3 regions of the Halobacillus naozhouensis genome follow, and region 2 is predicted to be linked to each of the others. Evidence: predicted binding sites of a transcription regulator. Region 2 holds the regulator's gene; each other region holds the start of a gene.
The links. The regulator LexA, encoded in region 2, represses DNA repair genes until DNA is damaged. The targets are predictions, from matches to a motif close to CGAACATATGTTCG.
Positions count from the first base shown of each region.

Region 1: P9989_RS00220 (ImmA/IrrE family metallo-endopeptidase) is a predicted target of LexA. The motif match lies at 2,356-2,369, and genes of this name have one in related genera.
Region 3: ruvA (Holliday junction branch migration protein RuvA) is a predicted target of LexA. The motif match lies at 2,202-2,215, and genes of this name have one in related genera.

Region 1 covers NZ_CP121671.1:33,440-37,916, reverse strand. Annotated here, with positions in the region: gene P9989_RS00235 (sulfate/molybdate ABC transporter ATP-binding protein) at 1-627, shown strand, start outside; gene P9989_RS00230 (N-acetylmuramoyl-L-alanine amidase family protein) at 846-1,676, opposite strand; gene P9989_RS00225 (helix-turn-helix domain-containing protein) at 1,914-2,261, shown strand; gene P9989_RS00220 (ImmA/IrrE family metallo-endopeptidase) at 2,385-2,927, shown strand; gene P9989_RS00215 (cation:proton antiporter) at 3,102-4,477, opposite strand, start outside.
Region 2 covers NZ_CP121671.1:2,115,335-2,119,811, forward strand. Annotated here, with positions in the region: gene P9989_RS11065 (methionine gamma-lyase family protein) at 1-550, shown strand, start outside; gene P9989_RS11070 (MerR family transcriptional regulator) at 669-1,070, shown strand; gene glnA (type I glutamate--ammonia ligase) at 1,089-2,420, shown strand; gene lexA (transcriptional repressor LexA) at 2,522-3,145, opposite strand; gene P9989_RS11085 (YneB family resolvase-like protein) at 3,460-4,119, shown strand; gene P9989_RS11090 (DUF896 domain-containing protein) at 4,194-4,427, shown strand.
Region 3 covers NZ_CP121671.1:2,527,123-2,531,599, forward strand. Annotated here, with positions in the region: gene queA (tRNA preQ1(34) S-adenosylmethionine ribosyltransferase-isomerase QueA) at 1-292, opposite strand, end outside; gene P9989_RS13310 (DUF2905 domain-containing protein) at 313-513, opposite strand; gene ruvB (Holliday junction branch migration DNA helicase RuvB) at 510-1,511, opposite strand; gene ruvA (Holliday junction branch migration protein RuvA) at 1,530-2,147, opposite strand; gene P9989_RS13325 (BofC C-terminal domain-containing protein) at 2,381-2,941, opposite strand; gene P9989_RS13330 (YebC/PmpR family DNA-binding transcriptional regulator) at 3,022-3,774, opposite strand; gene P9989_RS13335 (YhcN/YlaJ family sporulation lipoprotein) at 3,853-4,407, opposite strand; gene nadE (NAD(+) synthase) at 4,467-4,477, opposite strand, start outside.

The DNA.
Region 1 (4,477 bases), 2.1 Mb from region 2:
TCGATTACTAAAGAACTCCCACATTTTACTTTAAACGCATCCTTTAAAGTTGGAAATGAGACCGTTATTTTGTATGGACCATCCGGATCTGGTAAAACGACAATTCTTAATTGTATCGCTGGGCTTACTCATCCTGATAAGGGAGAAATCACCTTAAATAAAAGCATATTATTTCAAACAAACTATAAGCCCCTCCCTGTTCAAAAACGTAACATCGGTTATTTATTCCAAGATTATGCCCTATTTCCTCATATGACGATCTATAAAAATATATCGTATGGCGCTACGAATGACCAACTCGTTAACAAGCTATTAGAAGTTGTCGGCATCAGCCATCTAGCCTCCAAATATCCAAAGCAAATATCTGGCGGTGAAAAACAACGTGTCGCTTTAGCCCGTGCTTTAGCAACAGAACCTGACCTATTGCTATTAGATGAACCATTCTCCTCTCTGGACCAAGACACAAAGAACCAGTGTCATCAAGAACTATTACGGCTGCGTCAATTGTGGGAAATCCCAATTATATTAGTTACTCATGACCGAAACGAAGCAGAGAAATTAGCGGACCGTATTCTTCCGATCGAAAATGGCCTAGTGCCTTTTCACTCCAGAAACTGGTCAGATTAGAGAAAAGGTTGCGCCGGAGTTGAAAGCATTGAAGGCAATGGGGCAAACTTCCCTATAAATATCAAAATTGGAACCGCTTGCTTTCTTATTTGTTTTATATCGATCATGACCGTAATCGGCTTAATTGTTGCCTTCTTGTTTATTGATGATAAGATTCCAAGACGTTAGCGACTGAGAAATAACATGAACCCGGAGGGGCTCCGGGTTCTGCTGATTTATTATACTACTCGTACATACGTTTCATTAGCCGTTACGTAATAAACCGCTCCCTGAGAGTTTTCCACCTTATACTGCGGAGAACCTTCTACAATGACTCGATCAAGAATAGTAGGAAAACCATAACCATATTGCAAATAACCTGCAACTGCTGAGTCTGCCCATGAAGGTTGATTGTAAAATCGTAAATCTCCCTGAAAAATGGACTCTACTCTTCGGCCGATATACCATTCATTCCCTCCATTCTCCGGCACATATGCGACGTCGAAGTAATCACAAATCCCCTTAGCATGTTCCATAGCAACCTCTTTTTGAAACTCTGGATCAATCATTAATAAAGCCTCGTCAGGGTGATCCATAAAACCATTTTCCGTTAATACAGCAATCATAGCTGTCTCACGCAATACGTGAAAATTCGCTTCTTTTATGCCCCGAAACTCTTGTGGAGTTCCTTTCTTTAAATAATTAGCTATACTCTTCGCCAGCATGCCTGCTTCCCGGTTTAAGTGACCAGGGTAAACGTAAAGTTCAATCCCACTCGGGTTTGACCCCTCAAAACTTCCATCAAATGCATTATAGTGAACGGAAATATAAGCGTCCGCTCCTGCTCGGTTTGCCTGATTTGTCCTCGTAGCCAGCGATGTATCAACATCAGTCGGAGCTACTAACAACGTGTTAAAGCCACTGCGCTGCAACTCTTCATCAAGGAAGGAAACCACTGCTCGATTAAATTCATTTTCTTTAATAGACCTTCCAAGACTATTAATATAAGGGGTACGTTTACCAGGGGTCTCCATTCCATGCCCATCATCAAGTGCGATTAAATAAGCCATACAATCATTCTCTCCTTTGCTAAAATTGTTATCAAAACTGAAAACTATTGTATGAACAGTTTGGCCATGCCATTCATGAATTTGCGCGTTACGCGTAACGTTAATGTTTATTTTAAATGCGCATTTCGCGTAAGTCAATAATTAAATAAACATATTGCGCAAAATATTGCGCGAAATGTTTATTTAATAGTATCCTTTTATTATGAAAGAAAATAAAATCACTCGAGGATGAATGGTATGGGTTCATTAGGTGGAAGATTAAGAGAAGCACGGGAATACAAAGGTTGGTCACAAACTCTTGTTTGTGAAAAACTAGAAATCTCTAATTCAAGGTTATCCGGTTATGAGAGAAATTATAGAGAACCGGACACCAAAATGCTGTCTACACTCGCCAGACTCTATGATGTCTCCATTGATTGGCTTATGGGGATGACAGAAGACTCCAAAATGGGGGAAACAGAGGGGGACATGGACGCCTTTATCCATGATCCAGAGCTTCAACGCTGGTATGCAGACCTTCCAAAATCAGACTTAGAAGATTTGAAAAAGCTAAGAAAAATGTGGGAAATTATTAAAAGTGAATAGTGTACTGCCATAGTAGACTAGGAAAATTCTCAAATGTGTATTAAGATGAATTTAAACAGCCCGTAACAGGAGGGCTTTTCTTTTACCTAAAATTCGAACGTATGTTCTATAAGGGTGGAATTTATGTATCAATACACAACTCTTGAAAGTCATATATACGATCTTCTAATCTCACTCTCCATACGAATACCAAACCAGCTAACGATTGACCGTATTGCAGAACAACTAAATATACGGGTTTATGACTGGGAGCATAGTAGCGAAGCCGTTATCTATAAAGGAATAAGTCGAATCTTCCTTCAAAAACAGTTATCTAAAGAAGAACGTTGGCAGACATTCGGCCATGAGCTTGGCCATATATTGCTGCACAGCGGTTCCCAGCTTAACCTGCCTGTACGCTTTGTTGAATACCAAGAATGGAAAGCAGATAACTTTGCTTTGCATTTCTGTGTCCCTACTTTTATGCTGCTGCAAATGAACCTTCCGTTTAAAAAGTCGCAAGCCATTTACGAAGTGGTTTCCACTTTTGGAGTTACTCCAGAATTTGCATCCCGTCGCTTACAACATTTGGAGAATCAATATCTCGGTCTCTTGTTGGATCAAAACTTCGCTCAGACAGTATACAGAGGATATCAGGTAAGCGAAAAGTTCGAGAATTACGAGTAATATATCCTAAAATGCTGAGCTCCCTGTCTGCCCAGAACCTCAGCATTTTATCTATAATAGGTCGCCCCAGTGATGTAGTCCCAAGAATACCCTCCGCCACTTTGACTTATTTTAGACCTTTTTGCGTAGTTGTTGTTAAGCTAACCGATACAAAAGGTTTAGGAGCTGCCCCATCTATCCCGCTGTTTCTTCAGTGTTCCTTCTTTTCGAGGCCGGTGGATCCAAGCTTACAACAATATCTCCTTGTTCACCTTTGACCTGTCCTTCGTGTGTTGAAAACTCAATTTTTCCGGATGATTTTAAAATAAATAATATCAGGCTTTGTTCACTACGCTCTTTAACACATTGGGCAAAGCTTTTTTTGGTTAACTTCGTTGTGTTGAAATGGAAGCCGCGTTCGACGCGATCATTCAGTTCATGCCACGAAATATTTTCTTTTGTTAAAATGCGTTTGTCGTATTTATCGACGAGGTCCGTAAGGCTTTCCCCGTGTTCATTATGCAGACTATAGATATTATTTCGGCCCATTTCCTGAACAAAGGATCTACAAACTAAGGCATTATAAGAGTTCACTATAGATGCAGCAACCATATATTCATACGGTGTTAGATCCAATTCATGATCGTAGAGTTCAGACAATATTTCGCCATGATAGGTTTCGATATCCGTCTCTCGAGCAGCCTCTAGTCGCTGCTGTGAAGAATCTGCCAACAATACAGGAATATTTAGTTCTATCATCACTTTTGCCATACTGATACTGAATGAATTACTGCCAACAATCAGGACACCGGGTTGGCTATTGACCGCGAGACCGAGTTTCTCCGCCACCCATCGGATTGAAAATCCATGTGCAACCACCGTTGAAAAAACGAGACCAAGCGTCATTGGTATGACGAGATTTGCATCGGTATATCCAGTATCTAACAGGACCTGGGCAAAGTAACCAGAAACGGTTAACGCTACGATCCCTCGTGGCGCTATCCAGCCGACCAACGTTTTCTCCTGTTTCGTTATATCCGTATTGATTGTTGAAAGCCAGATCGATAAAGGACGAACAAGGAAGATCATTAAGAGGATATACCCGATGATATTCCAATTTAATATGTCCAGCAGTGTTTCTCTTGTGACTCCTGCTGTTATCATGATATAGACTGCTGACATGAGCAGGACGGACATATTTTCCTTAAAGTGACGCATATCACTAAACGATGAAATATTCATGTTAGCAAGTTTGATTCCCATCGCAGTGACTGCTAGTAAACCTGTTTCATGTTTAATCTCATCGGCTACCATAAAGCAAGCTGTGACCATAGATAAGACAACGGGCGATCGTAAAAATTCAGGAACATGACCTTTTTCGAACATCCAACCTACTATAACTCCTGTCAACCAACCGATAAAAGCTGCAAGTATAGACCAAAAGAAAAATAGGAGTAGTTTTGTTACTGCAACTTCCTCAGATGTAAGAAAAAGAATGATTTCAAATGCAAAAACAGCAAGTAACGCCCCAAGCGGGTCAACAATAATACCTTCCCATTTTAAAATAGATG
Region 2 (4,477 bases):
TGCTGGGAGAAAGCACTTAATTGAATTGTGCAGTTATCGTCTGACAGCCCCGGGTTTAGGTAAAGAAACGGGAGCTAGTTTAAATACATTACAAGAGATGTATCAGGGGATATTTTTGGCTCCCCATGTAGTCGGAGAGGCGTTAAAAGGTGCTATATTTACTGCGAAGTTTCTTGATTCACTAGGGTTTTCCACTTCGCCAAGCTTTGATGAGCCGCGGACAGATTTGATCCAATCAGTTAATTTTGATAATGCCGAACAGATGGTGCGATTCTGTCAGGCCATTCAAGCAGCATCTCCGATTAATTCCCATGTGACGCCACACCCAAGTCCGATGCCTGGATATGATAGTGACGTCATTATGGCAGCGGGGACCTTTATACAAGGTGCCAGTTTAGAACTGACTGCTGACGGGCCGCTTAGAAGACCTTATACAGCTTTTGTGCAGGGTGGATTGACTTATGCTCATGTGAAAATTGCGGTAAGCCGGGCTGCAGAGGAATTAATTCAATCAGGCTTTTTACAATCAAACACAATTCAGAAAAACTGAAGTTCAAACCTTCAGTTTTTTTGATACAATTTCATGTTAGCTTACCTAACATAGCTTGACATATTAATTACATCCGTTATATGATAAGTGTAGAATTTCTTTTGGGGGTGGCAAATCGATGAGTGATCAAATTCGTCGTTCCATGCCGTTGTTCCCGATGGGGATTGTACAATCCTTAACTGATCTTTCTGCCCGGCAAATCAGGTATTATGAACAGCATCAGTTAGTAAATCCAGTACGATCAAACGGCAACCAGCGGCTCTTTTCATTTAATGATGTCGATCGTTTGCTTGAGATTAAAGACCTTATTGAAAAAGGTGTGAATATGGCTGGAATTAAGCAGGTGCTTACACTTACTCATCAACCGGAGAAGGAAACATACAGCGGAGAAGAAGTGGAAGTCCGTCATGAACTCACTGACAAAGAACTTCGCCGAATGTTACAACAAGAATTATTCACCGCGGGAAGGCAGGGAAAGGCTAGTATAAGGCAGGGAGAATTATCACGATTCTTCCACTAAAGACATAGGAGGAGACACATGGGATTAACAAGAGAAGAAATTTTCAAGAAGATTGATGAGGAAAACGTAAAGTTTGTCCGTTTACAATTTACGGATATGTTGGGTACGATTAAGAATGTTGAAATTCCAGTAAGTCAAGTAGATAAAGCACTTGACGGGATGATGATGTTTGACGGCTCATCCATTGAAGGATTTGTCCGAATTGAAGAATCGGATATGTACTTAGTGCCAGATCTTGATACCTTCGTTGTATTCCCTTGGTCATCTGAAAAGGGAAAAGTTGCACGATTCATTTGTGATATTTATAACCCCGATATGACACCATTTGAAGGGTGCCCGCGTTATAATTTGAAACGTAATCTGAAGAAAATGGAAGAATTAGGATTTTCAGCCTTTAATATCGGAACAGAACCTGAGTTTTTCCTTTTCAAACTTGATGTTAATGGTGAACCTACCATGGAATTGAATGACAAAGGCGGTTACTTTGATTTGGCCCCAACTGATTTAGGTGAAAATTGCCGCCGTGATATTGTACTTGAACTTGAAGAGATGGGCTTTGAAATCGAAGCTTCTCACCATGAAGTCGCGCCTGGTCAACATGAGATCGACTTTAAATATTCCGATGCAGTTAAGCACTGTGATGACATTCAAACCTTTAAATTGGCAGTTAAAACAATTGCCCGCCAGCATGGGTTACACGCAACTTTCATGCCTAAACCATTGTTTGGTGTGAATGGATCAGGGATGCATGCCAATATGTCTTTATTCAATAAAGACGGAAATGCCTTCTTCGATGAAAATGGCAAAGAGCAGTTATCTGATGTTGCTTATCAATTTACAGCGGGCATTGTGAAGCATGCGACTAATTTCACAGCTGTAACCAACCCAACAGTCAATTCTTATAAGCGTTTGGTTCCTGGTTATGAAGCTCCTTGTTATGTAGCATGGTCAGGACAAAACCGCAGCCCGCTCGTTCGTGTTCCGACTTCACGCGGTCTGAGTACACGTATTGAAGTGCGCAGTGTTGATCCAGCAGCGAATCCGTACATGGCGATGGCCGTACTGCTTGCTGCTGGACTTGATGGGGTTGAGAACAAGCTGGAGGCTCCTGCCCCGGTTGACCGCAATATTTATGTGATGGATAAAAAAGAACGCGAAGCACACGGTGTTAAAGATTTACCTGCAACACTTTCTGATGCGCTTCTCGAACTGCAGTCAGATGAGGTAATGGTTAAAGCTCTTGGAGAGCATTTGTTTGAACATTTCATTGAAGCTAAAGAAATCGAATGGGATATGTTCCGTACTCAAGTACATCCTTGGGAACGCGAACAGTACCTGCAAACATATTAAGATTAAGATTAAAGCCCCCATGAAGCCATAAGGCTTCATGGGGGCTTTTGTTGTAGTCCATTAAAAAAGACCGGGAGCAATTGATATGCTCCCGGTCTTTTTTAATGGACCGTGCGATAAAGTCCGACTACTTTGCCTAGTATAGAAACATCACTTAATATAATGGGATCCATTGTTGCATTCTCAGGCTGTAAGCGAATATGCTTTTTCTCTTTGAAAAACCGTTTTACGGTAGCTTCTTCATCTTCTGTCATAGCCACTACTATGTCGCCATTTTGAGCAGTTTGCTGCTGGCGAACAATGACCATATCTCCATTCAGAATACCAGCCTCAATCATACTATCTCCCTGAACAACAAGGACAAATGTATTTTCATCTGATCCCGCCAATGAATTCGGGAGAGGTACATACTCTTCAATATTCTCTATAGCAGTGATCGGTGAACCGGCTGTTACCTTACCAATAACGGGAGCATAAGAAGCTTCGCCCCTTGGAATGCTCTGATCCTCTTCTAAGTCAATCACTTCTATTGCTCGGGGTTTGGTAGGATCTCTTCTTAAATAACCTTTCTTCTCTAACCGAGAAAGGTGTCCATGAACGGTCGAGCTTGAGGCGAGGCCGACGGATTGTCCAATTTCTCTTACAGAAGGAGGATACCCCTTCAATAATACCTGTTCTTTAATAAAATCTAGTATTGCTTGCTGACGTTTTGAAAGTTTATTCATAGACTGACACCTCGTACATAGGATTATAGTAACAACAGTGTACCATGTGGTTTCAAAAAATGCAAACAAGCGTTCGAAACAAATCTTGACAGGAACGATTGTTCGTATATAATAAAAGTAACAAAAGCGAACAAACGTTTCTAAGAACGGTTGTTCTAATCGGGAGGATGAATGACATGTTTAATAAACTTTCTAAGCTCGATATTACGTATATCCTGTTGTTTGCAGCCAGTCTAGCTTTCTTATATTTCTCTATGGTCACAAGTTTATAAATGCGTTATCCTTGTTTTGATCCAATCAAGAGGTGAGACATCATGAAAGCAGTTCTATATTGTCGTGTAAGTACCGAGAAGGAAGCACAAGTTTCCTCTTTAAAAAGACAACGGAGTGAATTAATGCAGCTGGCTGAGCACCAATCCATAGAAGTAATAGATTGCATTGAAGAGCAAGCCAGCGGATATGAGATCGAACGAGAGGGTGTCTTCTGCTTGCTAGACCATTTTGCAAATGAACGAGCAGAGGCCCTTCTTATTCAGGACGAGACAAGATTAGGTCGAGGAAATACAAAAATTGCGCTTTTTCATCAGTTTCATAAGCTTAATGTTCGTATTTATTCTCTTTCTCATGAAGGTGAGTTGCAAATCTCTGAATCAGATTCGATGGTTTTGCAAATTGTCGGAATTGTTGAAGAATATCAGCGAAAGATACATAATATGAAAATTAAGCGAGGGATGAGAAAGGCTGTTAAGGAAGGATACGATCCCAGCCATAATTTGTCGAACCAGCACTTGGCTCCAGGAAGAGAACGACTTGTTTTTCCTATAGAAGAAGTAGTTCGATTAAGGAACAACAAATTAACCTTTAAAGAAATTGCAGCAACACTGCGGGGGCTTGGCTATGGTGTTTCTAAAGCGACTGTCCATCGCAGGTATCAGGAATACGTCTCACTTGAAAAACAGCAAGAGGACGGGTAACATATGAAATAGAACAAGGGTCTGGTGACGCTTGTCTTTTTCATGGCGAATACCAGGTAAGGAGGTATGTGCAAATGTTATCTAATGAAAAGCTTAACAGAATCAATGAACTAGCCAATAAATCAAAAGAGGAAGGCCTCAATAAAGCTGAAAAAGCTGAGCAGAAAGAGTTGCGTCAGGAATATTTAAAAAATGTTCGCAGCTCTTTTAAAAATCAACTCAAAGGTATGACGGTTGTTGATCCAGAAGGTAATGACGTTACACCTGAGAAGGTTAAAAAGATGCAGCAAAATGAGAAAAAGAATTGAGGACAAAAGCGTAAGCGCCCCTGTAGACATGACAAACATAAGGCAAGCGG
Region 3 (4,477 bases), 410 kb from region 2:
GTTTAACTAGAACTTCCCATTCATCCTCATGATCCTGATGCAGGAGCAGAACTTCCACCTTACCACCACTATCCTCTTTCGAACCATAAAGACGGGCAGGCAGCACCCGGGTATCATTTAATACGAGACAATCCCCAGGCTGTAAAAACTGTTTAATGTCTGAAAAATGATGATGACTGACGTCCTGTTTCTCCCTGTTCAGCACCATTAATCTAGAAGCTGATCGATCTAACAGTGGTACTTGCGCTATGAGTTCTTCCGGTAATTTAAAATCATATTGCTTAACGTCCATGTAAATCCCCTATCCTAAACTTAACGAATTTTGCCGATGATATAAAAAATGAGTGATAACACTATACTTACTACGACCGATGTCATAATTGGAAAATAAAAAGTAACATTGCCCTTTTTAAAACTGATATCACCTGGCAGTTTACCAATCAGGCTCCATACTAATCCGATGACTATAAACACAATCCCTATTACAATAAAGATTTTCCCAAAACCAGTCAAGCTTCTGGCACCTCTCTGTTAAAATGGGTGTACGCTTTCGGCGTCACCATTCTTCCTCTTGGTGTCCGCTGAATAAAGCCCATTTGTAATAAAAATGGTTCGTAGACATCTTCAATCGTTTGCGATTCTTCTCCAATCGTGGCTGCAATTGTATCCAAACCGACAGGCCCCCCCTTGAAGCTGTCCATAATAGCCATTAGCAATTTATGGTCGATATGGTCGAGTCCCTCTCCGTCGACTTGCAGCATTTTCAATGCAGTCTTCGTTGTTTCCTCAGTGATCATATCTTCCCCTTTTACTTGAGCAATATCACGTACCCGCTTCAATAAACGGTTTGCAATTCGCGGCGTCCCTCGGGATCTGCGTGCCACTTCGACAGCAGCATCTCGTGCGATCCCTACGTGAAAAATATCTGCTGTCCGTTCCACAATGTCACATAACGCTCTTGGTTCATAATAATCAAGACGGCTATGTACGCCAAACCGGTCACGCAATGGAGCTGACAATAACCCTGCACGCGTCGTAGCACCGACGAGGGTGAACGGCGGGAGGTCCAGTCGAACGGACCTGGCGCTTGGGCCACTGCCGACAATGATATCCAGACAAAAATCCTCCATAGCGGGATAAAGGATTTCCTCAACAGAACGAGGAAGCCGATGAATTTCATCAATAAATAAAATATCCCCCGCTTCTAAGGAGGACAAAATGGCTGCTAAATCACCCGCACGTTCAATAGCCGGACCTGATGTGGAACGAAATTGACCTTCCATTTCATTTGCAATGATTGAGGCAAGTGTTGTTTTTCCAAGACCAGGAGGACCATACAGCAGAACGTGATCAAGCGGTTCATTACGCATTCTTGCCGCTTCGATAAAAATACGCAGGTTTTCCTTTGTTTTCTCTTGTCCAATATACTGACCGAGGGTTTCTGGACGGAGGCTCAGCTCAATTTGCTGTTCTTCCCCTTGTAACTCCCCTGATATCATGCGTTCTTCCATAGATGTACCTCCTTCCTCCTATGATTTCATGAGCAGCTGAAGTCCTTTTCTGACTAAGTCATCTACCTGACCCTGTTTTGACTTGACAAGTTCACTATGAACCGTTTTAAGCTCACGGTCAGAATAACCAAGCGCCTTCAGAGCTTCAAGCGCCTCTTCTATATGCACTCTCTTATCCTTCGCAGCAGTATCCTCCTGATAGAATAGCGAGTCTTCATTTTCTTCTTCAGGCAACCAAACAATCAGTTTACCCTTCAAATCCAAAATCATCTGTCGCGCTGTTTTTTTCCCTACCCCGGGAAAACGGGTTAAGTATTTCTCATCCTCTTGTTCAATGGCTGAAACAAACTCTGGTACACTAACGGTTCCTAATATCGCCAATGCACCCTTTGGACCAATCCCAGAGACATTCAGAAGTTTTGCAAATAAAAGCTTGTCTTCTTTTTTTTTGAAGCCAAACAGCAGCTGCTGATCTTCTCTTATATAGTGATAAGTATGGACTTTAACTTCCTTGTGCCTTTCGCTTTGAAAATGAAGGGGATTAGCGCAAAGGATTTCATATCCAACCCCTTGAGTTTCAATTGTGACCGAATCGTCCTCGACTGTTGTCAGGAGGCCTTTTACATAAGTAATCATTCATCTATTTCCCTTCTAATCCTAATTTAACATCACTGTGTTTATTGTAACACACAAGCACACGTTCGTATCAAAGAAAAATCGACGAGGGATTGGCGGGGTAGTAAGGTGATTTTTTATGAGAAAAGGATGTCCAGAAACAAAACTTCTGAACATCCCTTAGACTAATCAACATGATTATTTTTTTCATCAACTATAGAAAGGGTCGGTAGATCACTGGCCACTAGCCTCCATTACAACCCCTCTTCATTAGTTAATTGACTAATAACTTGCTGGAAATGTTCAGAACTGGTGATTTTAATTCCATCCGCTAATTTCAGCTTACTTTTTGCCTCAAGAGGCTTTAGTGGAATAGGATTAAAAGACTCCATTACATTTCCTTTCGAAGGTGCTCCCTGAAAGACTGCTAGCTCCCCGTCCTTTGTTACTCCAAAGTACCCCTGTTGCTCCGTAATTGGCGAAATACTATTTACTTGCTTCGAAAAAACCATATTCTCGCGCTTATGTTCTTCAATTGTCCAGTCACGATACTTCGACCAGAAATCTTCCATTGACCAAATGACCTCTTGTTCCTCGGTAATTTCTGTTACCCCGTCTATATAATGCTTTTTTGTAACAACATGAAAGATGACCGGTTCTTGGTGACTAGGTTCAGAAGATGCCATTTCTGCTTTCCTTTCCACAGATCGTTGTTTGGGCAACTCTTCACTGGTTAACGTTTCATGATCTATCCCGTAAACCTGCCATACAGTAAACGAAAGAATAAGCATAACTCCATAAATCCATCGAAACATCTTGATCCTCCTCACAAATAAATATAGCTTCTGTTTCTAGTATGTACAGAAACAGAAGCTATTATCAGGAGGATTTCATTTTAAGAGAGCTCGTCGAGAATTTCATCATCCGCATCTAAATTATGATAGATATCCTGCACGTCATCATTATCTTCAAGCATATCGATCAGCTTTACCATTTTTTCAACGCCTTCTTTATCTAAAGGCGTATAGGTGCTTGGGAACATCGTCACTTCTGAAGCTTGAAAGGTATACCCGCCTTTTTCGAGGGCTCCTTTGACTTCTGTAAAATCTTCAGGTGCCGTGAAAATTTCAAATTGTTCTTCATTAGTTTCCATTTCTTCTGCTCCCGCTTCTATCACTTCAAGCAACATGTCATCTTCATCTGAATCCGTTGTTTGTCTATCGATGACAAGATAACCTTTGCGGTCAAACATGAAGGCAACGCAGCCGTTTTCACCAAGATTTCCATCATTTTTATTGAAGGCATGACGGACATCAGCAGCCGTTCGGTTCTTATTATCAGTGAGCACCTTAACCATAACGGCTACGCCCTCTGGTCCATAACCTTCGTAAGTGAATTCTTCGTAATGAACGCCATCCAGATCTCCAGTTGCTTTTTTAATAGCCCTGTCTATATTATCGTTTGGCATATTGTTGGATTTTGCTTTATCTACTGCTAAACGAAGGTTTGAATTCATTTCCGGGTCTCCGCCGCCTTCTTTTGCAGCCATAAAGATCTCACGAGCGAGCTTCATAAACAACTTACCACGCTTGGCATCCTGCGCTCCTTTACGACGTTTAATATTGTTCCATTTCGAATGTCCAGCCATAGGTATTTCTCCTCTCTTGGAGCAAGTTTTTCCTATAACAATATACCACATTTGGAAATGGATATTAAACAATCCAGATTAATCGTTCTGCTGAAAAAACTGTTTGATTCTTTCTCTAAGGTTCTTCGGCATTTGCTGAGCTTTCAACCTTGCATTCAAGTCTTTCATATCTTCCCATTGACTATTGTTTGAATAGACCGTAACCGGAAGGTCAGTCATAGACTCGACCTTTTGGCGTACCTCCTTGATCACATTGCCATTCCTTCGATCATGAGGATTAATCATAACAGCCACATATACTCTTTCACCGTTTGTAAACGCCTGGGTTTGAGTAACCTCTGTTAATTCGTTGACGGCCTGGGTAATCTCCATGGATTCCTCATTATTGAAATCATTATCGTGAGACTTGTTCGTTTCACTATATTTTGAATCGCGCATTTCCTCATCCGTGCTACGCTTAAAGTAGTTTTCTTCACCTGTTGGAATTTTTCCTTCGTGCTTTGGAGCGTCCTCTTTTCCGTACTCAACTGGTTCATAGAAGTAACTTTCATTACCAGTCTTCGCTGGTCCATCAGCCTGACAAGCAACGAGAAATATCCCGCTCATTAAAGATATAGCAATTATTTTCCACATAAAAACATTCTCCTTTTACCATTACTATGGACTAAGAAGAATGATTTACTCAGTTAATATTAGGTAATTG